DNA from 2 places in the Cytobacillus spongiae genome. Region 1 is predicted to be linked to the other one. Evidence: a T-box and tRNA genes for the amino acid it is inferred to sense, from the RefSeq annotation. Region 1 holds a T-box; the other holds one or more tRNA genes.
The links. A T-box is a leader RNA that pairs with one kind of tRNA and senses whether it is charged. The one in region 1 lies ahead of LS684_RS21405 (tryptophan--tRNA ligase), so its partner is inferred to be a tRNA-Trp.
Positions count from the first base shown of each region.

Region 2: it encodes a tRNA-Trp, which carries the amino acid that the T-box ahead of LS684_RS21405 (tryptophan--tRNA ligase) is inferred to sense. The anticodon was not compared.

Region 1 covers NZ_CP089998.1:170,685-185,267, forward strand. The annotation lists gene LS684_RS21345 (spore germination protein) at 1-1,384, shown strand, start outside; gene LS684_RS21350 (Ger(x)C family spore germination protein) at 1,365-2,525, shown strand; gene LS684_RS21355 (hypothetical protein) at 2,627-2,923, shown strand; gene LS684_RS21360 (SCO family protein) at 3,057-3,650, shown strand; gene selB (selenocysteine-specific translation elongation factor) at 4,403-6,289, shown strand; gene LS684_RS21370 (NUDIX domain-containing protein) at 6,309-6,764, shown strand; gene LS684_RS21375 (VanZ family protein) at 6,845-7,402, shown strand; gene cls (cardiolipin synthase) at 7,507-8,718, shown strand; gene LS684_RS21385 (hypothetical protein) at 8,748-8,987, shown strand; gene LS684_RS21390 (HAD family hydrolase) at 9,177-9,857, shown strand; gene LS684_RS21395 (NUDIX hydrolase) at 9,847-10,518, shown strand; gene LS684_RS21400 (metal-dependent hydrolase) at 10,572-11,198, shown strand; T-box leader at 11,264-11,507, shown strand; gene LS684_RS21405 (tryptophan--tRNA ligase) at 11,567-12,565, shown strand; SAM riboswitch class I at 12,689-12,798, shown strand; gene LS684_RS21410 (methionine biosynthesis PLP-dependent protein) at 12,889-14,010, shown strand; gene metC (cystathionine beta-lyase) at 14,003-14,583, shown strand, end outside.
Region 2 covers NZ_CP089997.1:779,390-793,972, forward strand. The annotation lists gene LS684_RS04045 (D-2-hydroxyacid dehydrogenase) at 1-557, shown strand, start outside; gene LS684_RS04050 (cob(I)yrinic acid a,c-diamide adenosyltransferase) at 560-1,108, shown strand; gene perR (peroxide-responsive transcriptional repressor PerR) at 1,224-1,667, shown strand; gene LS684_RS04060 (YgzB family protein) at 2,044-2,394, opposite strand; gene LS684_RS04065 (nucleotidyltransferase-like protein) at 2,540-3,406, shown strand; rRNA gene LS684_RS04070 (16S ribosomal RNA) at 3,651-5,201, shown strand; rRNA gene LS684_RS04075 (23S ribosomal RNA) at 5,517-8,449, shown strand; rRNA gene rrf (5S ribosomal RNA) at 8,638-8,754, shown strand; tRNA gene LS684_RS04085 (tRNA-Asn) at 8,770-8,844, shown strand; tRNA gene LS684_RS04090 (tRNA-Ser) at 8,849-8,941, shown strand; tRNA gene LS684_RS04095 (tRNA-Glu) at 8,951-9,025, shown strand; tRNA gene LS684_RS04100 (tRNA-Val) at 9,035-9,110, shown strand; tRNA gene LS684_RS04105 (tRNA-Met) at 9,125-9,198, shown strand; tRNA gene LS684_RS04110 (tRNA-Asp) at 9,202-9,278, shown strand; tRNA gene LS684_RS04115 (tRNA-Phe) at 9,287-9,362, shown strand; tRNA gene LS684_RS04120 (tRNA-Tyr) at 9,434-9,517, shown strand; tRNA gene LS684_RS04125 (tRNA-Trp) at 9,524-9,597, shown strand; tRNA gene LS684_RS04130 (tRNA-His) at 9,620-9,695, shown strand; tRNA gene LS684_RS04135 (tRNA-Gln) at 9,777-9,851, shown strand; tRNA gene LS684_RS04140 (tRNA-Gly) at 9,855-9,929, shown strand; tRNA gene LS684_RS04145 (tRNA-Cys) at 9,939-10,012, shown strand; tRNA gene LS684_RS04150 (tRNA-Leu) at 10,051-10,139, shown strand; tRNA gene LS684_RS04155 (tRNA-Leu) at 10,159-10,240, shown strand; tRNA gene LS684_RS04160 (tRNA-Gly) at 10,310-10,383, shown strand; gene LS684_RS04165 (B3/B4 domain-containing protein) at 10,482-11,150, opposite strand; gene queG (tRNA epoxyqueuosine(34) reductase QueG) at 11,276-12,406, shown strand; gene LS684_RS04175 (amidase domain-containing protein) at 12,484-13,365, shown strand; gene trmL (tRNA (uridine(34)/cytosine(34)/5-carboxymethylaminomethyluridine(34)-2'-O)-methyltransferase TrmL) at 13,444-13,917, shown strand; gene nfsA (oxygen-insensitive NADPH nitroreductase) at 14,083-14,583, shown strand, end outside.

The DNA.
Region 1 (14,583 bases):
GATCATGAAACAACATTTCTTTAAAGAACAAGAGGTGACGATTGTTTATTTTGAGAGCCTGGTAGATCGTCAATACCTTGACCAATATATCTTTCCCAAACTGGAAGTGGGCCAGGGAGAATCTTATTTGGAAAAGCTGGTGAGAACGTTTCAAGCGGAAGTACTCCCAGACGATAACCTTGATAAGGTTTCCGCTTCACTATTTACAGGCTACGCGGTATTCTTCATTGATGAGAAAATCGTCTCGATTTATGCTGGAGACCTCCCCCTAAGGCAGCCAGAAGAGTCTTCCTTGGAAACATCCATCCGTGGTCCAAAAGATGGATTCGTCGAGGATTTATACACCAATATATCATTAATTAGAAGAAGACTGTTCACTCCTTCCCTTTGTGTGGAAAAATATGTGATAGGGAAAAGATGTAACACAGAGATGGCCATCATGTATTTAAGTGATGTCATTGATAAAGAGGTTCTAAAAGAATTACATACAAGGCTGGATAAACTCGATATCGATGTGATAACGGGCAACAAACAGGTAGAGTCCCTTCTAGAAGATAATCCTTATTCGATTTTTACCAGCTTTAATTATACAGGGAGGCCGGATTTTATTGTCGATACATTAAATCAAGGGAGATTTGCCCTTATTGTCGATGGGTTTCCAACTGTATCGATAGCACCCGTGAATTTATTACTTCAAACCAAATCACCTGAAGATGCCAGTATTAATTATGTTTATGTATCCTTTGAAAGGATCATCAGGATGGTCGGTATTATGATCTCTGCATTTCTGCCAGGATTATGGGTGGCTTTCTCGGCTTATAATATTGAGCAAATACCCTATTTACTCGTAGCAACGGTATCTATGTCGCGATTCGGGCTGCCCCTTTCAGCTCCCTTGGAAATGTTCATTGTCCTTTTTTTATTTGAATTCTTTAATGAAGCGGGTGTCCGTCTTCCGAGAGCAATCGGTCAAACCGTATCCGTTCTCGGGGGACTGATCGTAGGGGATGCAGCGATACGGGCAGGATTAACATCACCGACGATGCTCGTCATGGGGGCTATCACCTATATTTCATCCTTTACCCTCGTGAATCAAAGCCTGAAGTACGGGACGACCATTTTAAGGTTTGTCGTTTTATTCGTCAGTACATTTTTCGGCCTCTTTGGAGTGATCATGATGTTCATATTAACCGTTATATATCTTTCTACACTATCCTCATTTGGTGTGCCCTATTTAGGTACAGTTGCTCCTATCAGCTGGAATGAGACGATTCGGTCATTCTTCAGGCTCCCGATCCAATTCTACAAACAACGTAACAACTCAACGAATCCGGAAGACCAATCAAGGAAAGGATCCGTTCATCGTGTACAACAAAAAAAGTAAGTACATCATCTTAATGTTCATTTCTGTTCTCTTTTTATCTGGGTGTACAGGCTCAAAGAACATCCAGGACTTAACATATATCGTCTCCATAGGGCTTGATTATGACAAATCGAAAGATGAGTATACGGCCTATCTCCAAGGGTTGAATTTTGCAAATGTAGCCAAACAAGAAGGGACGAGACCAATTGAACCTATTCCGACGTTTGTAGGGTCGGCATCAGGGAAAACATTAAATATGGCCGTAAGTAATTTGTATAAACTTACGAGACCTCCTCTGTTCTTTGGGCATACTAAAGCACTTGTTTTATCAAGAGATCTATTAGAGAATAAATTTAAAGAAGTATTGGAAGATGTAGGAAGGAACCGTTCTTTAAGGCCAAGTCTTGAATTGTTCACAACCGATATGAATATGGAAGAGGTCTTCAGTGCCAAAGGGCTGTTCGATTATCCACCTGTATATACGGTCCTTCTTACAGAAGAGAAGGTAGAAAGTCTGCAGGATGAAATTGAAACCATGAGCCTTATGCACTTTCTGAGAGAATATTATGAACCGATGGGAACAGCTTTCATACCGAACATCAGAATTGATCAAGATTCATGGAAAAGCGGGGACAAGCTCCCCCTGCTTTATTTGGATGGATACAATGTATTTCAGGATGCTCAATTAATGGGACATATTTCTTCAGAAGACTCCATTTTAGTTGATTGGTTAATGAAGGATCATAGTACGCTAAATTATTCTCTGTTTAAAGAAGAGGATTTACTTTCGACTTTTAAGTTATCTTCCAAAAAGCCGAAAGTGAAATATTCTAAGGAAGACTCTGGATTTCCAAAGTTCTCGTTAGAAGTCAATGTGGAAGCTGAATTATTAGAGAAGATAAATGATGTACCGTACGAAGAATTACAATCAACCTTAGAAGATTCTATTGAAAAAAGGGTAGAGACCGTCTATAATCGGGGTCTCGAAAATCAAATGGACCTATATGATGTGGGAGTGAAATGGTTTAGATCCCATCCTAAAGAATTTAAAAAGCTTAAAGAAGATAAATCGTTTTACCTCACAGACAACTCTTTAGACAAAGTAAAGGTGAACGTCAACATCAAACACTTTAATGCTTATCGATATGAAAAAAGACAATAGTGAATAGAGAATGGTATCTTGCGTATGAAAAGCTCATTCAGTGTTTTGTTCATTTTACCCTGCATACGAGTGAGTAGTGATAAAGAAAGGAGTGTTTCCATATGAATATCAGCATCTATATCCTCTTATTGTTGCTATCGGCTGTTGTGGCAATCGGATGGAGCTGGAAGAGGCTATTGGATTTTAACACCTATAAAAAACCTTTTATTGAAGGAGTAGCCGTGCAATTTTCATTTCTATTCATCGCATCTGTATGGTGGATCATAACAGAAGATAGATCGGATGGAGTCATGGGTGTTTTTTACTACTTTTTAGCCTTTATTACCATCATGGTTATTCATGGATATATCCTTCACTATCTATTCTCTAAGAAGAAAATGCAGGAACGGGAGGAATGAGACGGGACTTTCTTTAGAGGAAGGGTTCAGCTTTCACAAAATTGACAATGTATCTTTTCTGTACCAATTGTTTTTTAATCCTTTTTTTACTAACATAGAATGGGAGAGAAAGACAAAGTCGGAGGAGATATAGGTGTCTAAAACCAAAACGTTCATTCTGGTGATAAGCATCATCGGTTTTCTCCTTGCAGGTTGCAGTAATAGTAACTTTCAAGCAGAAACAAATTATGAAGTGAAAGATTTCAATTATACGAACCAAAATGGTAAAGAAGTCAGTCTAAAGGATCTAAAAGGAAAGGTTTGGATAGCGGATTTCATTTTTACCAATTGTGAAACGGTTTGTCCCCCTATGACATTCAACTTGACAAAGCTTCAAGAGAAGTTGAACGAAGAAGGTGTCGAGGATTATAAGATCGTTTCATTCAGTGTAGATCCTGAAAATGATACACCAGAAGCATTAAAGGAGTATATTGCTAATTTTGATGCGGACACAAGCAAATGGGATCTACTGACAGGCTATGAATTTGACGAGGTAAAAGACCTTGCAGAACATTCCTTTCGTTCCATAGTCGCGGACGACCCCAATTCCGATCAGATGATTCACGGTACAAGTTTTTATTTGGTCAATCAGGAAGGAATAGTCGTGAAAACGTATAGTGGCAATAGTGACGTCCCATACGATGAGATGGTACAAGATATGAAAACGTTAATAAAAGAAGGAACGTAACAGTCCCAGTTTTAAGGAGAATCACTTCATATCAGGTGATTCTCCTTTTTTATGTTTCGCTCCTTTCGCAACAATTGTTGCTTTTAGCATCAGCACGTATGTACTTACGCTGGAGTCTACGCTCATCTTTGAAACTTTTATAGCGAAGGGGCTGAATGTGTCAATGAACAATAAAGCAACATCTTTGTTCCTTAATAGGAAATCATCCTTTTAATACATTTTAATGTAGTTGTTTCTACCATTATTTAAATACATGCTTAGAACGTTGTTTTGGAGCATCCTGCAGCGGAAATCAACTTCAACTTTCTTCTTTAGGATAGCAACAATGATTACGAAAAGCATGATGGTTTAATTTTTCCAAATACAAGGGAATAGGATTATAATAAAAAAAGCATCGGTGATGAAACAATGAATATACGGATTGTTTCTGAAGATGATCATTCGTTCAAATGGGCCTTTTTTAGGAGAGTGTTAAATGGTAAGAAATAGACCCCATGGAACGTCTAAGAGAAGGTATGATAAAGTGAGAGAGTCACAACTATATTATTGGGCAGCAGGTGAAGAAACATTCGAAATTCTAAAGGAATACTGATTTTTGATCTGTGTATCACCATATTTATATTGATATGGGTGGTTAAATCTTTTGCTGATGGGGATGTGTGGAAGGGAAGTTTATTCGCCGCTTGTTTCGCGATCATGGCAGGCGTCATATTATTTCGGTTCAATAAGAAAAGATAGGAGAAGGTGAGAGATTGGAGAAAAATTATTACACGATTGGAATGGCCGGTCACATCGATCACGGAAAAACAACCCTTACAAAGGCCCTTACTTCGGTGGACACAGATCGTTTAAAGGCAGAAAAAGAGCGAAGCATCTCCATTGAACCTGGGTTTGCCCCGTTGTATCATGATGATGAAATGGAGATTTCCGTAGTGGATGTGCCGGGTCATGAAAGGTTTATCCGGCAAATGATCGCAGGTGTGGCAGGAATCGATTTCGTCGTTTTAGTCGTAGCGGCAGATGAAGGGGTTATGCCACAAACAAAGGAGCATCTGGATATACTTGCCCTATTAGGTGTAACGGAGGGCATGGTCGTACTGTCGAAGAGTTCGAGAGTAGACAAAGAACTTAGAGACATGGCGCGTGAAGAGGTGCTCCAGGAGTTGGAGGGAACGGTATTCGAGGATTCCGATGTTCTGCTTGTGGATAGTATAACCGGTGAGGGGATCCAAGAATTAAGGCAGAAACTCATTGTGGCATTGAAGGATACGGCCCCAAGGAGAATTAGAGGAGATTTCCGTTTACCGATTGATCAGGTATTCACGATAAAGGGGCAGGGTACCGTTGTAAGAGGCACTGTCTTTGAGGGAAGCTTGAACACCGGAGAGGAAATAACCATATTGCCTCAACGTATACATACAAGAGCAAAGCAAATCCAAAGCCATAATAGGAAAGAATTCAGTGCGTTTGCCGGTCAACGTGCAGCCATTAACCTTTCAAGAGTGGATTACAAAGAGCTCAAGCGGGGGAATGTACTTGTATCGTCTACTCATTTTAGTGTAACGGATACGATTGATGTGAATCTCGTTGTTTTAGATGGACTGGTCCATCCACTAAAACAAAGGATGCCTGTTGTAGTTCATACCGGGACTTCTGAAGTGATGGGAAGGCTTATATTTTTTGACCGGAATACATTGACAAATAAAACGGATCCTATTTTATGTCAAATCCGTCTGGATGAGTCCGTTGTTGCTAAAAGAGGGGATCGGTTTATCATAAGAAGACCATCCCCAACGGAAACGATCGGGGGAGGTTGGATCATTCATCCCAATGGGGGGAAATACAAATTCGGGGAAGAAACCATCGCTTTCTTGCAGGCAGAAAAGAAAGGCACCCCTAAAGAAAGACTGCTCAGGCTGCTTGAACAATACAAGTGTGTCGAAGACTCCATGATATTAAACGATCTTTCTATCTCACATGAAGACCTGGATGAACTGTTGAATGGTGATTTAAAGTGGATTAAACTACCTCAGTCTAAAATTACCCATATGAACATAGTGGAAGAATGCATGAACGACATGGAGAAAGCTCTTCGCAGGTTCCATGGTGAATACCCCTTACTAAAAGGGATGAATAGTGGAGAATTGAAGCAAACGTTTAGAACGTATACAAGTGAGCTAGCCGATTATGTTATTGAACTTAAATCTTGGAAACAAGACGGTGGGTTGCTCTCCTTAGAGGGCTTCATTCCCCATCTCCCTCCTGAATGGGAAAAACGGTGCCAGCAGGTCCTGACATTCCTACAGTCTGACGGAACAAAGGTAAAGTCCATGAACGACTACTTTCAACAAGCGGGGATCCCGGAAAGATGGAGGTCTGATTTCTACCATTTCTTTATTCAGGAAAAGAAAATCGTACCCCTGGATGATGAAAAATCTTATTCCTATCAAGTATTTATGGAAGCAGTAGCTAACCTGAAAGAAAACACAGGAAAAAAATTTGATCTTTCAGAAGCAAAGGAAATATTGGGAGTATCCAGAAAATATATGATCCCGTTTTTAGAGAGATTGGATAAGGATGGACTGACATTAAGGATGGACGATCAGCGAAAATGGATTGAAGAAGGATTTAAAGGGTGAGGAATTAGTGAAGACAGTGATGTATACATTAGTCATGGTACAACAGGGGAATGACGTACTTTTGCTGGATAGACCGCAATCGAAACAATACCCAGGTTATATCGCACCTGGAGGGAAAATTGATTTCCCTGAAAGTCCCCTAGACGGAGCAATACGTGAAGTAAGGGAAGAAACGGGTTTACATGTGGAAAAAATAAGGTATAAAGGGTTAGATGAATATGTGGTCCCGGAGGAAGGTTTTCGATATATGGTGTACAATTTCCTTGCTTATGAAACATCCGGTGATCTCCTTGAACACCCACCTGAAGGCAGTCTTGTATGGGTCCCAAAAACAGAAGCTCTGAAATTACCGATGCAGCCATTCTTTAAACGCAAATTTCCATTGTTTTTTGAGGAAGGGACATTTGAAATTCACACTTCTTGGAATGGGAAAGATAAAGATTCAGCGGATGTGACCATCAGGATATTGTCATAAGTCCACTACTGAACACATATATCATGATAAACAAACCGGAGGAAAGTGTTGTAGCATAAAAGAAAGTAGGATACGAAATCATGAAAGAATTATGGAGCGCATTTGGTTGGGTACTTCCCATTATTGTGGTCGTGACGGTGTCCCTTATCTTTGCAGTCTCCTTTTGGAAGAAAAGAAAAGGGAAGGGCAGATGGATGAATTTACTGCCCGTCTTGTTTACATGCATAACCATCACAGCGATTTGTTTGATTACCCTCACCCCATTGACAGGTGGGAACGTATCAGAAGGGTCTGTGAATTTAGATCCATTCTCCAATCTTAAGTTAAATTTAATTTATCGCATTCATTTAGATGTGCCTATTCGAAATTTGCTGGCCAATATACTCTTATTTATTCCTCTCACCTTTTTCATTGCCTGGTGGATGAGGCATTCGAAACAGATTGTATTAATGGTTACATTTATAGGCGCACTCTTTTCCTTTGGTATTGAGCTTGCACAATATTATCTTCCTTTGGGAAGAGCAACGGATATTGATGATTGGATCATGAATACCCTTGGTTCATTTATAGGTGGATTCATATTTGTATGCGTACGTATCATTTATAACCTTATAAGAGTCAACAAGAGGAAAAAATGAGAGCATTAACGCCAAGTTAATGCTCTTTTTGTTTTCTTAGAAATGTATAGTCCTGCTCCTTAAACAAAAGCTACTATTAAATAGAAAGGCGGTGAGTTTCCTTGGTGAAAAAAGGGTTAATCGGGCTTCTGCTTCTGGCTGCAAGCATCGTGGTTTTGTTCATGATCATGCATTGGGATGTCAGGCAAGGAGTGAAGAATTACACAAGAACTCACCCCATTACAGAAACCATTACCAGTAAAGCTTCTATCAGCGTTTACAATACTGGGGAAAGTGTATATGAAGTCTTATTTGAAGATATAAGGAGAGCTGAATCCTTTGTATGGATACATTTTTTCATCATCAGGGACGATGAGGTTTCCAACCGTTTTTTTGATTTGTTAATAGAGAAAGCTCAAGAAGGTGTGGATGTCCGCTTGTCCGCTGACTTGTTAGGCTCAGATATTAAGAAGAAGACTGTAAAGCGCATGGAAGAAGGAGGGGTTAACATAGTAAAAAGCAGACCCCTCTCCCTGAAGAACCTGTTTTATTCTGTTCACCACCGGAATCATCGGAGACTCATCTCCATTGATGGAAATACAGCCTATATGGGAGGTTTTAATATGGGGGATGAGTATCTTGGCAAAGATCCGGAATTAGGATATTGGAGGGATTATCATATCCGGTTGGAGGGAGATGCAGCCAAAGATGTGGCTTTGCAATTCAAAAGGGACTGGCTTGAAGATGGAGGCAATCGAAAGGGAATCCATACTCCTTATGTTCCAATAGAGGAAAGAGGGGAAAGTAATGTGCACTTCATATTTTCAACAGGAGACAGCCTCGTGAATAAAACAATCGAATGGATCGATGGGGCTCAAGAGAGTCTGACCATTACCACCCCCTATTTCATTCCCAATGCTCCGTTGATTGCAGCGTTAAAGAAGGCAGTGAATAGAGGAGTTGAAGTGAAGATACTCGTTCCGGATGATACTGATGCATGGTTCACTAAACCTCCAAGTTATCAAATTGAAAAAAGTTTGTTAGAGAGCGGGATCGATCTTTATTTATATGAAAAAGGCTTCTTCCATGGAAAAGTCATGGTCATCGATCATAAATGGGCAGACATCGGTACTGCGAATTGGGATCCGCGAAGCTTTTATTTAAATGATGAAAGCAACTGCATCATTCGAGATGAGAAAATTGCCCGGGAGTTGGAATCACTCATTCATAACGATATTCATGATAGTGAAAAACTAACGATGAATGCTTTCAATAAATTGCCTGCATGGGAAAAAGCGTTAAGGAAAACTCCTCGATGGGTTTATTACTATTTTTAAGGATAAATAATTTTTTTGAATAAGAAATTATGGTAAAGTATGAACATATCTTAAAAATGAACACACCTTACTGGAGAAAGGGATTGTCCATGAGCGAGCTCTTATTTGTATCGTTGTTTATTCTTTCGTTATTGGCTTTTAAGTTTATTAACGTGTTAAAGAAGAAGCATGTGTCAAGGTCTCACAGGTCTGTAGCAGTGAGTATTGTCATCTTTTCTGTTATCGGCATGATGTTGACGGTCCTATTCTATCTTCCTGATGCATCTTAAACTGATTGAAGGAGTTCACACACGGGAGAAGCGTTCTCGTGTTTTTTTTGTGGGAAAGAAAACAGATTTCCTAAAAGTCCGAAGGGCAAACGAATGATAAGGACAGGATCTCCAATATGAATTTGATATGATTAGGGAAGGTCCACTTTGTAAATATAAATGTAAGTAAGGCATTAAAGGAGAATATATATGAAAGCTGCAATGATTTTTGATATGGATGGAACGTTGTTTCAAACGAACCAAATTCTTGAAGAGTCCCTCCAGGATACCTTTCAACTATTGAGAGATAAAGGGATGTGGAATGGAGAAACGCCTGTCGAGGCATACAGGGCTATCATGGGTGTGCCTCTTTACGTTGTGTGGGAAACCCTCATCCCTCATCATCCTGTCCATGTACATACTGAAGTAAATGATCTATTTCAAACATTACTGATTGAAAATATTTATAGGGGCAAAGGGAAATTATACCCCCATACTGTAGAAATATTAACTTATCTTTCCGAAAGAGGCTTCCGTATCTTCGTAGCCAGCAATGGATACCCTCATTATCTTAAGGCAATAGTTGAGTATTATCAATTGGATCAGTGGATTGAAAACTGTTACAGCATCCAGGAAATCAAATCAAATGATAAAGGGAAGTTGATTCAAAGGATCAAAGAAGAACATGATCTTTCCTACGGTGTCGTGATTGGTGATAGACTGTCAGACTTCGAAGGGGCAAGGGCGAATGATTTACTGTCAATCGGCTGCGCCTTTGACTTTTCGCAGGAAATCGAGTTACGTGAAGCTGATATTGTGGTTGAGGACCTGATGGAAATTAAGGAATATCTGGAGGAAATGAACGAACGGAGGGATTCAGGTGGAAAATGAGCAACTGGCCATCTTTGATGACAGCGGAAAAAGATGCGGAGTGGCGACGAGATCTGAAGTCCATGCTAAAGGCTTTTGGCATGAAACGTTTCACTGCTGGATTGCCCATCATGACGGTGATCAGGGTGATGTGTATCTATACTTTCAATTAAGAAGTAATCACAAGAAGGATTACGGGGGATTACTTGATATAACCGCAGCCGGGCATATCTTATCCCATGAGACAATAGAGGATGGTATTAGAGAAATTCATGAAGAGCTAGGTGTCATGATCAAGATGAATGAACTGGAGCCATTGGGCATTTTGAAAGGAGAATTAATTCAAGGGGACTTCATTGATAGGGAATTAACCCATGTGTTCCTCTATTCCAAGCCTGTTGCCTGCGACGTTTTCCGACTTCAACCAGAAGAAGTGGCCGGTATATATCGTTCGACACTTCAAGACTTTAAAGCACTTGTACAATGTGAGAAAACGGAAATTGAGGTAGAGGGTTTTATCGTCGAAGAAGGAGAACAAAAATATTCCTCGAAATCAGTTAGTTATCTGGATTTTGTTCCACATAAAAGATCGTATTTGAGTGAAATCATTGACAGCATTTCGTCATGCCTGAAAGAAGTGCAGGGAACAATACATTCTACCCATGGTCAAAGAAGGTCATAAAAGCTATCATAGTAATCTACAGCATAATGTGAAAGGGAAGTAGGAGGTCACAATTGAACGGCACAGCACATATGGCAATCGGAGCAGCAACAGGTTTCATAGTCGCCAACTCATATGGATCAGGACCCGGTACGACTGTAGTACTTGTTGCAATCGGCGGGTTATCAGGACTCATGCCTGATCTGGATATTGACGGGAAGCTTAGTAATAAGGTTACTTTCTCAGCGAAAATGATTAGGGCTGTGGCACAAATGATAGGATTCTTAATGATATTATACAGCTATCTAGAAGGAATCGGGGAGGATAGATGGTTTGGTATTGCATACGGTGTTGGTATGATCATTCTCTCCGGATTCATCACCCAAAGAAGGATGTTGATGATTACTGGGATAGGAGTGTCGGCATGTGGATGGCAGTTAAATGAGACTTGGCTATGGATGTTGGGGATCTACCTATTCACAGCTTCATTCGTTTCTCATCGATCTTATACCCATTCCTTCCTAGGTGTCCTTTTTTATGGAATGATTGCTCACCATTTAGAGTCATCCATCATGTTGGATGGAGTATTTGAAGCTTGTGTCATCGGTTATACGAGTCACCTGATCGCAGACATGAAAGTTTTACCATTCAATAAAAGAGGCATAAAGCTCCTTCTGCCATTTTCATCCAGAGAAATATAAATATGTGATATCCACTTGACCAATTTTTTCAAGTGCATTAAAATAATGGAAATGCTTTATCATAATCACATGCGATGAAAAAGAAGAGTAGGCGGACGAAACATTTCAGAGAGCTGATGGTTGGTGTAAATCAGCATGCAGAGACCGTTGAATGGGCTTTTGAGCATCCTGGCTAAAATGAGTAGGTCGAGGCGGAAGGTCTCTCCGATAAAGGGGGCGGTGTATGGAAGGCGATTTCTATACATATGAGTGCGCTTATACTACGATGTAAGCGAATAAAGGTGGCACCACGGGTTTCTCGTCCTTTTTAGGGGACGGGAAGCCCTTTTTGTGTTTATTTTTTATCATTTCGAGTGAGGTGAAGGGGTATGGGTAAAACAGTTCTGACGGGTATAAAACCTACTGGACAGATCCACTTGGGGAATTATATTGGAGCGATTAAACCTGCATTGCGTTTGGCAGAGAATGAATCATACCAGAAGGCATACTTTGTTGCAGACTATCATGGTCTTACCAAAATACACGATCAAAATCAATTGAAGGAACTTTCATACGGAGTCGCTGCAGCCTGGTTGGCTCTCGGCCTCGACCCTGATCGGGCAATCTTTTATCGTCAATCCGACATTCCTGAAATTTTTGAGTTAAGCTGGATTCTTTCCTGTTTTGCACCCAAGGGATTGATGAATCGTGCTCACGCTTACAAATCCCTTGCAGAGGGAAATCAACGTAGTGGAAAAGATGTAGATGCAGGAATCAACATGGGATTATTCACGTACCCCATATTAATGGCCGCTGATATTCTCCTCTTTCAATCAGAGTTGGTGCCTGTGGGGAAAGACCAGATACAACATGTTGAAATCGCACGTGACCTGGCTGAAAGCTTCAACAAACAATATGGAAAAATATTTACGATCCCAGAATATATCATTCAGGAAGAAACATCCGTTATACCTGGACTCGACGGACGTAAAATGAGCAAAAGCTATAATAATACGATTCCTTTGTTCGAGGAACCAAAAAAGCTTCAAAAACTGATCAATAAGATCAAGACTGATTCCATGCCGGCTGAAGAGCCTAAGGACCCTGACTCATCCGTCATTTTTGCCCTTTACAAAGAATTTGCCACCATCGAACAAACTGTAGAGATGAGAAGGAGATTTGAACAAGGGATAGGCTGGGGGGAAGCGAAGAAAGAGCTATTTGGAGTAATGAATTCCTTTATTGCAGAACCTCGCTTGAAATATGATGAACTGATAGCCAATCCCCGGAAGCTTGATGCTATCCTATACGATGGAGCAAAGAAAGCCAGAAAAAAAACGATTCCCTTTTTGAAAGAAATTAAAGAAAAAATCGGGATTTATCAGTAACTTAGAACCTGCTGGTGTGACCGATCATTATCATATATTTTCAGATAATTCATAATTCTCATTGACAATTAACATTCTTTGTTATAAGTTATGGGAAAGTTATTTTTCACACAATCATATAGTTTCTTATCAAGAGAGGTAGAGGGACTGGCCCGACGACACCTCAGCAACCAGCCGCAGTATCAGGTATGGTGCTAATTCCAGCAAGTTGATGTCAACTTGAACGATAAGAGGGAAAACGAATGTACAAAACCTTCTTATTTTTTAAGAAGGTTTTTTGTTTTTTTCTTTTCGATTTCAAGGAAGAAAAGGAGAGAAGAAAGTTGAAAAATCATATTGATACGTTACTGGTCCAGGCAGGAAACCGAAAAGATCCCGGTACGGGTGCCGTAAGCCTGCCTATTCATTTAACCACTGCCTATGCACATAAGGGGATCGGGGAATCGACAGGCTATGATTATTCAAGAACGGGTAATCCGACCCGTACTACATTAGAAGAAACTCTTGCAGAATTGGAGGAGGGGGAGAGGGGATTTGCCTTTAGTTCGGGGATGGCGGCCATCCAGGCCGTTTTGAACCTATTTGTGAGCGGGGATGAATTGATTGTGTCGAAAGATTTATACGGTGGCAGCTACCGATTATTCGTTCAGTATGAAGCACAATATGGGATCAAATGTCACTTTATTGATACAAGTGACATGGGGGCAATAAAGGGAAAGATATCTGCCGAGACCAGAGCCATTTTCCTTGAATCTCCTACCAATCCGTTAATGAATGAGGCGAGTATCTCAGAAGTAGCCGACATAGCAAAAGAAAGGGGGCTGCTTCTCATTGTCGACAATACCTTTTACACACCTGTGCTGCAGAAACCCATTACCAATGGGGCGGATATGGTGATTCACAGCGCTACGAAATATTTAGGGGGACACAATGATGTATTGGCTGGCATTGTGGTCGTAAATACAACAGATCTTGGTGAAAAGCTCTATACTATCCAAAACTCTATAGGTGCGGTGCTTGCCCCATTCGATTGTTGGCTCTTATTAAGGGGAATGAAAACCCTGAGTCTTCGCATGGCTCAGCATGAAAAAAATGCAAAGAGACTGGCAAAGTACCTTGAAGAGCATGAATGTGTAACGGATGTTTTATATCCAGGAAAGGGAGGAATGCTTTCTTTTCGTATTGCAAAAGAAGAATGGGTTGCCCCCTTCCTGAAACACTTGAAGGTCATTACATTTGCAGAAAGCCTGGGTGGAGTAGAAAGCTTCATCACTTATCCTGCTACGCAAACACATGCTGACATTCCTGAGGAAGAAAGAAAAAAGATAGGGATATGCAACAGACTCCTGCGATTTTCGGTGGGAATCGAATATATAGATGACCTTATTGAAGACTTGGAGAATGTGTTTCATCAATTGGAGAAAGAGGTGCTTACGTATGAGTAAAAAACCATTTTCACTTCAGACGTCACTCATTCATTCTCACGGGGTTGACAAAGAAACCGGTGCTGTTTCTACGCCGCTTCATCATGCTACCACCTTCCATCAACAGAATTTCGATCAGTATGGAACATATGATTACAGCCGTTCAGGTAATCCGACGCGGGAAACTGTAGAAGAAACGATTGCAGAATTAGAAGGAGGAATAAAAGGATTTGCCTTTTCATCGGGAATGGCAGCCATCTCAACAAGCTTTTTATTATTATCAAGCGGAGATCATGTTCTCGTATCTGAAGAAGTGTACGGCGGAACTTACAGAATGATTACAGAGGTACTTACCAAGTTTGGTATTGAATATTCATTTGTAAACATGAAGGACCTCCATGAGGTGGCTTGTGCAATAAAGCACAATACGAAAGTGATTTATATGGAAACTCCCTCAAACCCGCTTTTGAATATTACGGATATTGAAGGAGTGGTGAAGCTTGCCAAAGCGAATGGATGTTTAACATTTCTAGATAATACCTTTATGACCCCCCTTCTTCAAAGACCGATCAGTTTAGGGGTAGATGTTGTTCT
Region 2 (14,583 bases), on a different replicon from region 1:
TGGGTGAATTGTGCGGAAAGACTCTATTAATTGTTGGAGCAGGGGCAATCGGTGGAGAAATTGCTCGTTTGGGGAAAGCATTCCGCATGAATACAATTGGGATTAACCGAAGTGGTGGTAAAGTGGACTACGTAGATGAGCTTTATAAAATAGATGATCTCACAGTGGCACTTCCAAAAGCGGATTTTATTGTATCGGTTCTGCCAAGTACAAAGGAGACAAAGCACTTGCTGAAGCTTGCTGATTTTGAGCAAATGAAAAGGTCAGCAGTATTTATTAATATTGGCCGAGGAGATCTTGTGGAAGAAGAGGTTCTTTTGCAAGTGTTTGAACAAAAGCTCATTGCACATGCGTATTTAGATGTTTTTAACCAAGAGCCTCTGAGCGAGGGTAGTCCATTTTGGAAGATGGACGAAGTAACGGTTACACCCCATCTTTCTAGTATTACAAAGGAATACTTACCTAGATCCTTTGATATTTTTAAACATAACCTGCATATATATATGAATAATAAAGATGGATACCAAAATGTAATTGACTATAAAAGGGGGTATTAAGGATGAAAATCTATACAAAAACAGGTGATAAAGGGACAACTTCCTTGATCTATGGTGAACGTGTTGTAAAAAATGATCTCAAGGTGGAAGCTTACGGTACATGTGATGAAGCTAATTCTATGATTGGTCTTGCTTTAGGGTATTTAAAAGGCGAATTCTTTGATGGGAAGGACTCGGTAGACGAAGTGTTCCATAAAGTGCAGACGACTTTATTCCATGTAGGAGCAGAACTTGCTACACCGAAGGGGAAGCAGGTGAAGTGGATGTTAGAGGAAAAGGAAATTGAAATGCTTGAACAGACAATTGATAAGTGGGAGAGTGCACTCCCTGCTCTAACGAATTTTATTTTGCCAGGAGGTCATCCATCGGGGGCATCCTTTCATCTAGCTAGGACCATTGTACGGAGAGCGGAAAGATGTGCGGTAGCATTAGGGGAGGATGTTAATCCCCTTGTGTTGTCATACTTAAATAGATTATCTGATCTATTGTTTGTAGCAGCAAGGTTTGTTAATTTGCATCTTGGCGCAGAGGAGAAGACACTTCACGAATAAATCAGTGGCTTTGTTGCTATTACGGAGTTTGTTATATTGACAAAAGTAGTAAGAAATTAGTACACTATTTATAAAGATTATAAAGTAAGAATTCTTTTTAGAAGAAAAGAGGTGCATGGCGGTGTCGCAAGTGAACTTGAAAGAAGCTTTAGATACCTTGAAACAGACGGGCGTCCGGATTACCCCGCAACGTCATGCGATACTTGAATTTTTAATAAACTCAATGTCACATCCAACCGCAGATGATATTTATAAGGCTCTTGAAGGGAAGTTCCCGAATATGAGTGTGGCAACAGTTTACAATAATTTAAGAGTATTCCGTGAAGTTGGCCTTGTAAAGGAATTAACATACGGGGATGCTTCTAGCCGATTTGATCTCATCACTACCGATCATTATCATGTGATATGTGAAGATTGCGGGAAGATTGTCGACTTCCATTACCCAGGTCTAGACGAAGTAGAGCATCTAGCTTCCCATGTTACAGGGTTTAAAGTAAGTCATCATCGCATGGAGATCTATGGAACATGTCCGAATTGTACCGTCAAAGAAACGCACTAAAGCGTATGAAACTGATAGTTAAATAACTATCGGTTTTTTTGTTGTTAAAAGGAACACGCCCATAAGTATGTGAGGGTGAGGGAATATGGATATTTCTAGGGAAGTCAAGGCTATAATAATAGGAACTGCAGATGTTTGAAGTATGGCTGCTTCTGTTGAGGGGAGTTTGTGAGCGAACGCTCCTTTTTTGAGCGTTCGCTCTAAATGCTTCGGTTTTCGCTCTCATTTTTTAATTTTCGCTCCAAAATAATAAGAAATCGCTCGGATATGGCAAACTTTCGAAGATTAAGTATAGAAAATCGCTCATAACTTGTATGTGTGTGATGTGGAAACGTATGAATTAAGTAAAAAAGCCTGGCGGTTATGCCAAGCCTATCTAAATTTCCTTTTTTCGATTGTATTTTTCATCAAACTCTTTACCTTCTAAGTTGCGGTCTAGAGTTAATGGCTCGTTACAATACATACACATATCCACTCGACCTAGCATTTTTGTGTGTCTTCCGCAATTCGGACACTCAACTTGGACAGTTTTCGTCGAAAGCATTCCAATCCAAAAGTAAACGACCGTGCTTGCGACAATAAATAGTAAACCTAAGATCATAAATATGACCATTAATATGGGGGAATTCTTAAAGAATATTCCTCCATACATAACGATAAAGCCAATAAATATCAAACTTAATGCAAAGCTACGAATTTTATTTATTTTACTTGAATATTTAGCCATTTAAATTCCCTCCTAAAGCATTACTATATCATAAAAATTGTTATAAGATAATGCTTGTGTTTGTCGAAAATTGTCTTATGTTTTAGCAGGATTTTTATTATAATTGTCGAAGGTAATAACCTATCAATAAAATGGAGGAATGATTATGGAGGACATTCTTCGTCCCTTATACCAGGAACGGGCAAGTCAACCTAATACTCTAGGTGTTCTAATTATAGAAAAAAGAGAAAAAGCGATTTCGCTTACGGATACATTTGATGTTGTATTGTTAATTATCGTTAAAGAGCTAGAGCAGCCGGTTTTTGTTAAGCATTATACGTACAAAGAAAAGAAAGCTGCTTTACAAATTGTCTCTGAAACGCAATTAAAAGAGTGGCTCCTATTAGGTACGAACCGTAGAATCATTGATTGGATTTACAATGGGAAGATTGTATTTGATCGAAATGAATACATTAGTGAGCTGAAGGTTGAACTACGTGATTTCCCTTTCTATGGAAGAAAAATCAAAATGGGGCTAGAGTTTGCTAAACTAATTAGACGATATATGGATGGGAAAGCCTTTTTTGAGAACGGGAATAATTTAGATGCTTATAACCATGTGGTTCATTCACTTCATCATTTAGCTAGATTAGCTGTGATTGAAAATGGATTCCATCCAGAAGTAACAGTTTGGAATCAAGTGAAGCAAATTGAGCCTGAAATCTTCAAATTTTATGAGGAACTAGTTAATAGTGAGGAAGAAATTGAAAAGAGATTAGAATTATTGTTTTTAGCAAGTGAATTTTTAATTCATTCGAGAACGAAATCAGCCATTGTTCATTTAATTGATGTCCTAAAGGAAAAAGAACAATGGACCTTCAATGAGATGATGCTTCATCCCGAATTAAGCTATTATTCGGTTGATCTAGGAATGTTAGTAGAATATCTGATTGATAAAAAAGTAATAGGTGTTGTAGAAGTAGAAACAAAGGGTCAAGGAATTTATCATAGATATTATAGAGCGATAGAATAATTTTTTTGAAAAAGTATTGACCATTTAAAAAATACTTGTTATATTTATATCCGTCGCTGCGAAACAGTTGCTTTAAGGCTTGCAGCTGACGGATTAAAAATTAAAAAAGTTGTTGACAATAACAACTGATAAATGTTATATTAATAAAGTCGCTTCTCGGCGACGATGATTGTTCTTTGAAAACTAAACGAACCATAACGTCAACGTTTTAATTTGTTTTAACTATTGAGCTAATCAATACTCTTTAATGGAGAGTTTGATCCTGGCTCAGGACGAACGCTGGCGGCGTGCCTAATACATGCAAGTCGAGCGGATCTTTAAAAGCTTGCTTTTAAAGATTAGCGGCGGACGGGTGAGTAACACGTGGGCAACCTGCCTATAAGACTGGGATAACTCCGGGAAACCGGGGCTAATACCGGATAATGGCTCCTAACACATGTTAGGATTCTGAAAGATGGCTTCGGCTATCACTTATAGATGGGCCCGCGGCGCATTAGCTAGTTGGTGAGGTAACGGCTCACCAAGGCAACGATGCGTAGCCGACCTGAGAGGGTGATCGGCCACACTGGGACTGAGACACGGCCCAGACTCCTACGGGAGGCAGCAGTAGGGAATCTTCCGCAATGGACGAAAGTCTGACGGAGCAACGCCGCGTGAGTGATGAAGGTTTTCGGATCGTAAAACTCTGTTGTTAGGGAAGAACAAGTACCGTTCGAATAGGGCGGTACCTTGACGGTACCTAACCAGAAAGCCACGGCTAACTACGTGCCAGCAGCCGCGGTAATACGTAGGTGGCAAGCGTTGTCCGGAATTATTGGGCGTAAAGCGCGCGCAGGCGGTTCCTTAAGTCTGATGTGAAAGCCCACGGCTCAACCGTGGAGGGTCATTGGAAACTGGGGAACTTGAGTGCAGAAGAGGAGAGTGGAATTCCACGTGTAGCGGTGAAATGCGTAGAGATGTGGAGGAACACCAGTGGCGAAGGCGACTCTCTGGTCTGTAACTGACGCTGAGGCGCGAAAGCGTGGGGAGCGAACAGGATTAGATACCCTGGTAGTCCACGCCGTAAACGATGAGTGCTAAGTGTTAGAGGGTTTCCGCCCTTTAGTGCTGCAGCTAACGCATTAAGCACTCCGCCTGGGGAGTACGGTCGCAAGACTGAAACTCAAAGGAATTGACGGGGGCCCGCACAAGCGGTGGAGCATGTGGTTTAATTCGAAGCAACGCGAAGAACCTTACCAGGTCTTGACATCTCCTGACAACCCTAGAGATAGGGCGTTCCCCTTCGGGGGACAGGATGACAGGTGGTGCATGGTTGTCGTCAGCTCGTGTCGTGAGATGTTGGGTTAAGTCCCGCAACGAGCGCAACCCTTGATCTTAGTTGCCAGCATTCAGTTGGGCACTCTAAGGTGACTGCCGGTGACAAACCGGAGGAAGGTGGGGATGACGTCAAATCATCATGCCCCTTATGACCTGGGCTACACACGTGCTACAATGGATGGTACAAAGGGCTGCAAGACCGCGAGGTTTAGCCAATCCCATAAAACCATTCTCAGTTCGGATTGCAGGCTGCAACTCGCCTGCATGAAGCCGGAATCGCTAGTAATCGCGGATCAGCATGCCGCGGTGAATACGTTCCCGGGCCTTGTACACACCGCCCGTCACACCACGAGAGTTTGTAACACCCGAAGTCGGTGGGGTAACCTTTTGGAGCCAGCCGCCTAAGGTGGGACAGATGATTGGGGTGAAGTCGTAACAAGGTAGCCGTATCGGAAGGTGCGGCTGGATCACCTCCTTTCTAAGGATATTTACATGAAAGTTGACGCTTATGGTTCGTTTAGTTTTGAGAGAGCAATCTCTCTATAACAAACTCTCTTCTTATTATAGAAGAAAGTGAACTTGTTCCTTGAAAACTAGATAATGAAATATAGAAGAAAAAAGAATTACCGAGTAATCGCCAATCTTAAGATTTTCTCTAAACAAGAAATTAGAAGGTTTCAAGACGCGAGCAGGTCGAGGAAGCAACTGAGTGAGCACCGGAATGTACTTACGTACATGAGGAGCGGAGCGAAGGAAGCTGACGAAGAGATGCGATGTGTATTGAAAGCTTATAGGTTAAGTTAGAAAGGGCGCACGGTGAATGCCTTGGCACTAGGAGCCGATGAAGGACGGTACTAACACCGATATGCTTCGGGGAGCTGTAAGTAAGCTTTGATCCGGAGATTTCCGAATGGGGAAACCCTCTATCCGTAATGGGATGGAATCCTTATCTGAATACATAGGATATGGAAGGCAGACCCGGGGAACTGAAACATCTAAGTACCCGGAGGAAGAGAAAGCAAATGCGATTCCCTGAGTAGCGGCGAGCGAAACGGGATTAGCCCAAACCAAGAGGCTTGCCTCTTGGGGTTGTAGGACACTCTATACGGAGTTACAAAGGAACGGAGTAAACGAACAAGCCTGGAAAGGCTGGTCAGAGAAGGTAACAACCCTGTAGTTGAAACTTCGTTCCCTCTTGAGTGGATCCTGAGTACGGCGGGACACGTGAAATCCCGTCGGAAGCTGGGAGGACCATCTCCCAAGGCTAAATACTCCCTAGTGACCGATAGTGAACCAGTACCGTGAGGGAAAGGTGAAAAGCACCCCGGAAGGGGAGTGAAAAAGATCCTGAAACCGTGTGCCTACAAGTAGTTAGAGCCCGTTAATGGGTGATAGCGTGCCTTTTGTAGAATGAACCGGCGAGTTACGATTACATGCAAGGTTAAGTTGGATAGACGGAGCCGTAGCGAAAGCGAGTCTGAATAGGGCGAATGAGTATGTGGTCGTAGACCCGAAACCAGGTGATCTACCCATGTCCAGGGTGAAGTCCAGGTAACACTGGATGGAGGCCCGAACCCACGCACGTTGAAAAGTGCGGGGATGAGGTGTGGGTAGCGGAGAAATTCCAATCGAACTTGGAGATAGCTGGTTCTCTCCGAAATAGCTTTAGGGCTAGCCTCATGTAGTAAGAGTCTTGGAGGTAGAGCACTGTTTGGACTAGGGGCCCCCATCGGGTTACCGAATTCAGATAAACTCCGAATGCCAAAGACTTATCCATGGGAGTCAGACTGCGAGTGATAAGATCCGTAGTCGAAAGGGAAACAGCCCAGACCACCAGCTAAGGTCCCAAAGTATACGTTAAGTGGAAAAGGATGTGGAGTTGCTTAGACAACCAGGATGTTGGCTTAGAAGCAGCCACCATTTAAAGAGTGCGTAATAGCTCACTGGTCGAGTGACTCCGCGCCGAAAATGTACCGGGGCTAAACGTATCACCGAAGCTGTGGATTGACATCTACGATGTCAGTGGTAGGAGAGCGTTCTAAGGGCGTTGAAGCTAGACCGCAAGGACTGGTGGAGCGCTTAGAAGTGAGAATGCCGGTATGAGTAGCGAAAGATGGGTGAGAATCCCATCCACCGAATGCCTAAGGTTTCCTGAGGAAGGCTCGTCCGCTCAGGGTTAGTCGGGACCTAAGCCGAGGCTGAAAAGCGTAGGCGATGGACAACAGGTTGATATTCCTGTACCACCTCTTTTCCGTTTGAGCAATGGGGGGACGCAGGAGGATAGGGTAAGCGCGCTGTTGGATATGCGCGTCCAAGCAGTTAGGCCGGTAACGAGGCAAATCCCGTTACCATAAGGCGGAGCTGTGATGGCGAGGGAAATAAAGTACCGAAGTTCCTGATTCCACACTGCCAAGAAAAGCCTCTAGCGAGGAAAAAGGTGCCCGTACCGCAAACCGACACAGGTAGGCGAGGAGAGAATCCTAAGGTGAGCGAGAGAACTCTCGTTAAGGAACTCGGCAAAATGACCCCGTAACTTCGGGAGAAGGGGTGCTTTTTAGGGTGAATAGCCCTGAAAAGCCGCAGTGAATAGGCCCAGGCGACTGTTTAGCAAAAACACAGGTCTCTGCAAAGCCGCAAGGCGAAGTATAGGGGCTGACGCCTGCCCGGTGCTGGAAGGTTAAGAGGAGGGGTTAGCGTAAGCGAAGCTCTGAATCGAAGCCCCAGTAAACGGCGGCCGTAACTATAACGGTCCTAAGGTAGCGAAATTCCTTGTCGGGTAAGTTCCGACCCGCACGAAAGGCGTAACGATCTGGGCACTGTCTCAACGAGAGACTCGGTGAAATTATAGTACCTGTGAAGATGCAGGTTACCCGCGACAGGACGGAAAGACCCCGTGGAGCTTTACTGTAGCCTGATATTGAATTTTGGTACAGCTTGTACAGGATAGGTAGGAGCCTTGGAAGCCGGAGCGCCAGCTTCGGTGGAGGCATTGGTGGGATACTACCCTGGCTGTATTGAAATTCTAACCCACGCCCCTGATCGGGGCGGGAGACAGTGTCAGGTGGGCAGTTTGACTGGGGCGGTCGCCTCCTAAAGAGTAACGGAGGCGCCCAAAGGTTCCCTCAGAATGGTTGGAAATCATTCGTAGAGTGTAAAGGCACAAGGGAGCTTGACTGCGAGACCTACAAGTCGAGCAGGGACGAAAGTCGGGCTTAGTGATCCGGTGGTTCCGCATGGAAGGGCCATCGCTCAACGGATAAAAGCTACCCCGGGGATAACAGGCTTATCTCCCCCAAGAGTCCACATCGACGGGGAGGTTTGGCACCTCGATGTCGGCTCATCGCATCCTGGGGCTGTAGTCGGTCCCAAGGGTTGGGCTGTTCGCCCATTAAAGCGGTACGCGAGCTGGGTTCAGAACGTCGTGAGACAGTTCGGTCCCTATCCGTCGTGGGCGTAGGAAATTTGAGAGGAGCTGTCCTTAGTACGAGAGGACCGGGATGGACGCACCGCTGGTGTACCAGTTGTCTTGCCAAAGGCATCGCTGGGTAGCTATGTGCGGAAGGGATAAGTGCTGAAAGCATCTAAGCATGAAGCCCCCCTCAAGATGAGATTTCCCATAGCGCAAGCTAGTAAGATCCCTGAAAGATGATCAGGTTGATAGGTCAGAGGTGGAAGCATGGTGACATGTGGAGCTGACTGATACTAATCGATCGAGGACTTAACCAAATAAGAAAGCGAAGGCGACTGTACAACTTCGATAGAAGGTAGGAGCCGTAGCTGGACTAGTTATGAAAATGGCATTACCGATATTCTTTCTTCTTCTATACATTATCTAGTTTTGAGGGATCAAATATTAAAAACCTCTTGAAAAACATTAGTATATTTTATATAATACTATTTGTCTTTCTAAATAGTTTGGTGGCGATAGCGAGAAGGTCACACCCGTTCCCATGCCGAACACGGAAGTTAAGCTTCTCAGCGCCGATGGTAGTTAGGGGCTGTCCCCTTGTGAGAGTAGGACGTCGCCAAGCTGTTATAATTATTATTCCGCAGTAGCTCAGTGGTAGAGCATTCGGCTGTTAACCGAACGGTCGTAGGTTCGAGTCCTACCTGCGGAGCCATTTAGGAGAGCTGTCCGAGTGGCCGAAGGAGCACGATTGGAAATCGTGTAGGCGGGCAAAACCTGTCTCAAGGGTTCAAATCCCTTGCTCTCCGCCATTATATACTGGCCCGTTGGTCAAGCGGTTAAGACACCGCCCTTTCACGGCGGTAACACGGGTTCGAATCCCGTACGGGTCACCACTTTAATATGGAGGATTAGCTCAGCTGGGAGAGCACCTGCCTTACAAGCAGGGGGTCGGCGGTTCGATCCCGTCATCCTCCACCATTATATACTATTATCGCGGGGTGGAGCAGTCTGGTAGCTCGTCGGGCTCATAACCCGAAGGTCGCAGGTTCAAATCCTGTCCCCGCAATTTGGTCCGGTAGTTCAGTTGGTTAGAATGCCTGCCTGTCACGCAGGAGGTCGCGGGTTCGAGTCCCGTCCGGACCGCCATTTCATTTGGCTCAGTAGCTCAGTTGGTAGAGCAAAGGACTGAAAATCCTTGTGTCGGCGGTTCGATTCCGTCCTGAGCCACCATTTTATGTACTATTATGACACTATAGGAATACTATAAGTGTTATTTATATGTTATAATCATTCATATTACTGGAGGGGTAGCGAAGTGGCTAAACGCGGCGGACTGTAAATCCGCTCCTTCGGGTTCGGCGGTTCGAATCCGTCCCCCTCCACCATTAAATAGGGGCATAGTTTAACGGTAGAACAGAGGTCTCCAAAACCTCCGGTGTGGGTTCGATTCCTACTGCCCCTGCCAACCAAACTTAATATTCATTATGGCGGCTGTGGCGAAGTGGTTAACGCATCGGATTGTGGCTCCGACACTCGTGGGTTCGATTCCCATCAGTCGCCCCATTTTTAGTAACATCTCATATTCAATTGCATATATTAAGTATTGTCATCATAAAAATTAAAAAATAGTGATCGTTCATTCATTGGGCTATAGCCAAGCGGTAAGGCAACGGACTTTGACTCCGTCATGCGTAGGTTCGAATCCTGCTAGCCCAGCCATTTGCGGAAGTAGTTCAGTGGTAGAACACCACCTTGCCAAGGTGGGGGTCGCGGGTTCGAATCCCGTCTTCCGCTCCATATTTTTTCGGCGGCATAGCCAAGTGGTAAGGCAGAGGTCTGCAAAACCTTTACCACCGGTTCGAATCCGGTTGCCGCCTCCATCTTTTTTTTACACACTTGGACAAGCCTTACGATAAATGCCGGGGTGGCGGAACTGGCAGACGCACAGGACTTAAAATCCTGCGGTAGGTGACTACCGTACCGGTTCGATTCCGGTCCTCGGCACCACTTAATAGTAACTTGATATGCCGGTGTGGCGGAATTGGCAGACGCGCACGACTCAAAATCGTGTTCCTTCTGGAGTGTCGGTTCGACCCCGACCACCGGTATCTCTCATAACAGGTTTTCCTGTTTTATTTTTTGCATAAGCTTCGACAAATTCTGAGTAATTTTGCAACGCGGGTGTAGTTTAATGGTAAAACCTCAGCCTTCCAAGCTGATGTCGTGGGTTCGATTCCCATCACCCGCTCCATACATATTAGGTCACAACGCAGTATCTCGTTTGAAACATAACGTGGTATTGCGTTTTTTCTTTGTTCTGACCTAATGAATACAAAAAAAGGATGCTCCTTAGCATCCTTTTACTTGAAATTGACTTTCTCCTCCATGAATTTGGGTAAACATATTCATTAGGGACTCTATTAGCTTAGTACTTTCTTCGGAGGTCAAGGAAGGTCTTAAATATACAATTTGAAGTGCGTTGGTCGTTTCTACTGTGACGGCTGACCTTTGTGAATCTACAAAAGGTGTTCCAAACGGGCCGGATTCATCAGCTGTAATCAAGAGATGTTCCAATGAATTTTCTCTTCCATTTAATCCTTCGTACACTTCTCCTGTAGCTCCTATACGCATCTCGATTGTACCACTGAGTTTGTCTAGGTCATATATGCCAATGGGAACCCTGTATTGAAGAGAAAAGAAATTGTTCAGGTCTGTAGCGCTGTGAACGGATGGAACAAAGTTATTTTTTTTCACTCTTCGGTATAGCGCTTCTGCAGAATGGCGATATCGATTAGGGTCTTTGCCGATTTTTTTAAAGATTCCACGCCATTCATCAATTCCAGGAAAATCTGTTACATTCTTTGATTCAAGATCAAAGAATATAGATTCTTGAAACATTTGTAAACGCCCTTTGAGCATTTGAGGAGAGTCTGATACTTGAATACCACTGTAAGTAATCATCCCGATTTTAAAATCTGGGATAAGTGAACAAATAGTAGGATGAATCGTCAAATCCATTTCTTTCACCTCCAAATATGATTGGAAATAGTTTATCATAAACTTGTTAGAAGGACGAACATGTTGGAATAGATGAATGATTGGAGATAGATTATTATTAGCAGATAAGAAAGGAGGGATTAGGGGTGAATTGGCAGAAATTTAAGCTGGATGTAATTGAATATAGTAAGACAATTGGAATAGACAAAATAGGGTTTACGACTTCTACGACATTTGATGAAATGAAAATAAGATTACTTCATCAGCAGAGGTTGCAGTATCATTCTGGTTTTGAAGAACCGGATATCGACAAGCGGGTTGACCCTTCGCTTTTAATGGATGAGCCTAGGTCGATTATATCTATTGCATTAGCCTATCCCTCAAAAATGAAAGTCCGCGTCGTGAGTAAAAAGGGAGAACGAAGAGGGATTTTTTGTAGAGCCTCTTGGGGAACTGATTATCATGTCATATTAAGGGACCGATTGAAAAAGCTTGAGAAATATATTCTTTCACGTATCCCTAATGCCACATTGAAATCCATGGTAGATACTGGAGAGCTTGTTGATCGGGCGGTTGCCCAGCGAGCTGGAATTGGCTGGAGCGGAAAGAATTGTTCCATTATTACACCTGAATTTGGTTCTTACGTTTACTTAGGAGAAATGATTACGAATATACCATTTGAACCAGATACTCCAATGGAAGATCTCTGTGGTACTTGTAATAAGTGTGTGGACATTTGTCCAACCGGTGCGCTCGTGCAAGGTGGACAGTTAAATGCGCAAAAGTGCATCGCTTTTTTGACACAAACGAAAGGGTTTCTTCCAGATGAATTTCGCGGAAAGCTAGGGAATCGTATTTATGGATGTGATACATGTCAAACGGTCTGCCCTAAAAATAAGGGAATGGATTATCACCTTCATGTAGAAATGGAGCCTGACCCTGAGATTGCAAAGCCTTTGCTAAAGCCTTTATTAAGGATGAGCAACCGTGAGTTTAAAGAAAAATTCGGTCATATATCCGGTTCATGGAGAGGGAAAAAACCGATTCAGCGCAATGCTATAATTGCTCTTGCTCATTATAAAGATGATACTGCCATTGATGAATTGAAATTCGTTTTAATAGATGATCCAAGACCAGTTATTCGCGGAACAGCAGCATGGGCTTTAGGTAAGATTGGTGGCAATTCAGCTAAAGATGCATTATTAAAAGCTCAAAGGTCGGAAAAGGATGAATCGGTACAATTAGAAATTGAAAAGGGCTTAGGTTTTTTTAAGTGAAAGAGGAGAAAATTCTCCTCTTTTTTGTTTTGAATTACCGCTTTTCTCATATGTATGATATGAAGGGAGTGGCATAAATGAGAAATCAACTACATCAGCATTTAGAGAAAAGAATACATCAATGTGTATCCAATGAGCGTTCATCCCATATTACTTGTCCAAAAATAAAGCGAAAAATAGAAGGACTTCAAAAATCATCGAGAGAAATTGTAAAAGTGAAAGGACTAGGAAAGATTATCGATACGATCGAGGATAAGGAAATGGGGAAGGTCCGCTACCAAGTTCACTCACAGTATTTGATAAAGCACAAGTCAGGTTTATATGTGGAAGAAGAGATCGAGATGAGAGAGGCTGAATTTTATAAGGGGATTCTTGTCGAAGATATCGAGATCAACCCATATAGTGACAGACAGGCAGAGAGTAAAGCAATTCAAGTAGGTGATGATTCCTTCATTGAAGAGCGCCAATTATTCAAATACGATCGTTTAAAGGCTGTACAATACGCGGAAAGATGGTGGAATGATTACAATCCAGCTTATGAAAAATTTGATGTGGATTGTACGAATTATATTTCACAATGCTTACATGCCGGAGGTGCTCCTATGAGTATTTCATCAAATCGGGCAAAAGGATGGTGGATGAAGCAGCACAATTGGAGTTTTAGTTGGACGGTGGCAAATTCGATGAGATGGTATTTACCAGGAGCTAAGAGTGGATTAAGGGCAAGAGAGGTCGATCATCCTGAAGAGCTGCAGCTTGGTGATGTAATATGCTATGACTTTCAAGGAGATGGACGATTCGATCATACGACAATAGTTACGAAAAAGGACCAAGATGGAATGCCTTTAGTCAATAGCCATACGTATAATAGCCGAATGAGGTATTGGGCGTACGAAGACTCGACAGCCTACACAGATCAAATTAAATATAAGTTCTTTACGATAGTGGATGATGAATAACCGAGATTGTAGAAATCTTGCTTGATAAAAGAAGAATGGTATAATAGCTGATAGAGCTTATTTTAGAGGTGAATATTAGTGGCATTGCATATCGTTTTATATCAACCAGAAATCCCAGCAAATACGGGAAACATTGCACGTACATGTGCAGCAACAGGCACAACCCTTCATTTAATTCGTCCGTTAGGCTTTTCGACTGATGATAAAATGCTGAAAAGAGCTGGGTTGGATTATTGGGAGTATGTAAATGTAGTGTATTACGATTCATTAGATGAATTTTATGAAAAAAATGAGGGTGGAGAATTCTTTTATTTAACCAAGTTCGGGCAGAAGTCCCATTCTTCATTTGACTATAGTGACCTTAAGAAAGATCATTATTTTATTTTTGGAAAAGAGACAACTGGATTACCGAAGGATGTCATAGAAAAGAATAAAGAGGTTAGCTTGCGAATTCCTATGAATGATAATGTACGTTCTTTAAATTTATCAAATACTGCTGCGATCTTAATTTATGAAGCACTTCGTCAGCAGAATTATCCGGGTTTAGGGTAAGCCCCATTAGGCCTAATAGTACTATTAGGTCTTTTTTTTATGTGTTTTTTCCTTATCTCTTTGATTAAAAAGGGGGGATTTTGCCCGTGGGTATTTATCAAGGGAGTCTATTATGTTGTAAAGCTGACTATTCTTTTTGCTAAACTACTAATGAGGTGATACAAAATGAACCAGGTTATTGAAACGTTAATAAACCATCGCTCGATTCGAAGTTTTGAAGACAAAGCTTTAACACAGGAACAAATTGAATTAATTGTAAGGAGCGCTCAGGCTGCTTCTACTTCAAGTTACATACAAGCCTATTCAATTGTTGGTGTTACAGATCCATCAAAGAAAAAGAGGCTTGCTGAATTAGCTGGGAATCAGCCGTATGTTGAAAGGAATGGTCATTTCTTTATTTTCTGTGCAGATCTTTACCGTCATGATCAAATTGGTAGGATGGAGAAGGCGGATGTAATAACGAGTATCGAGAGTACGGAGAAATTTATGGTTGCAATAATTGATGCCACGCTAGCTGCACAAAATGCAGCAATTGCTGCTGAGTCAATGGGTCTTGGTATATGCTACATCGGGGGTATTCGCAATCATCTTAAGGAAGTGTGTGATATCATCAAAACGCCAGAACGGGTCATTCCGATATTCGGGCTTGTCGTAGGTTACCCAAAT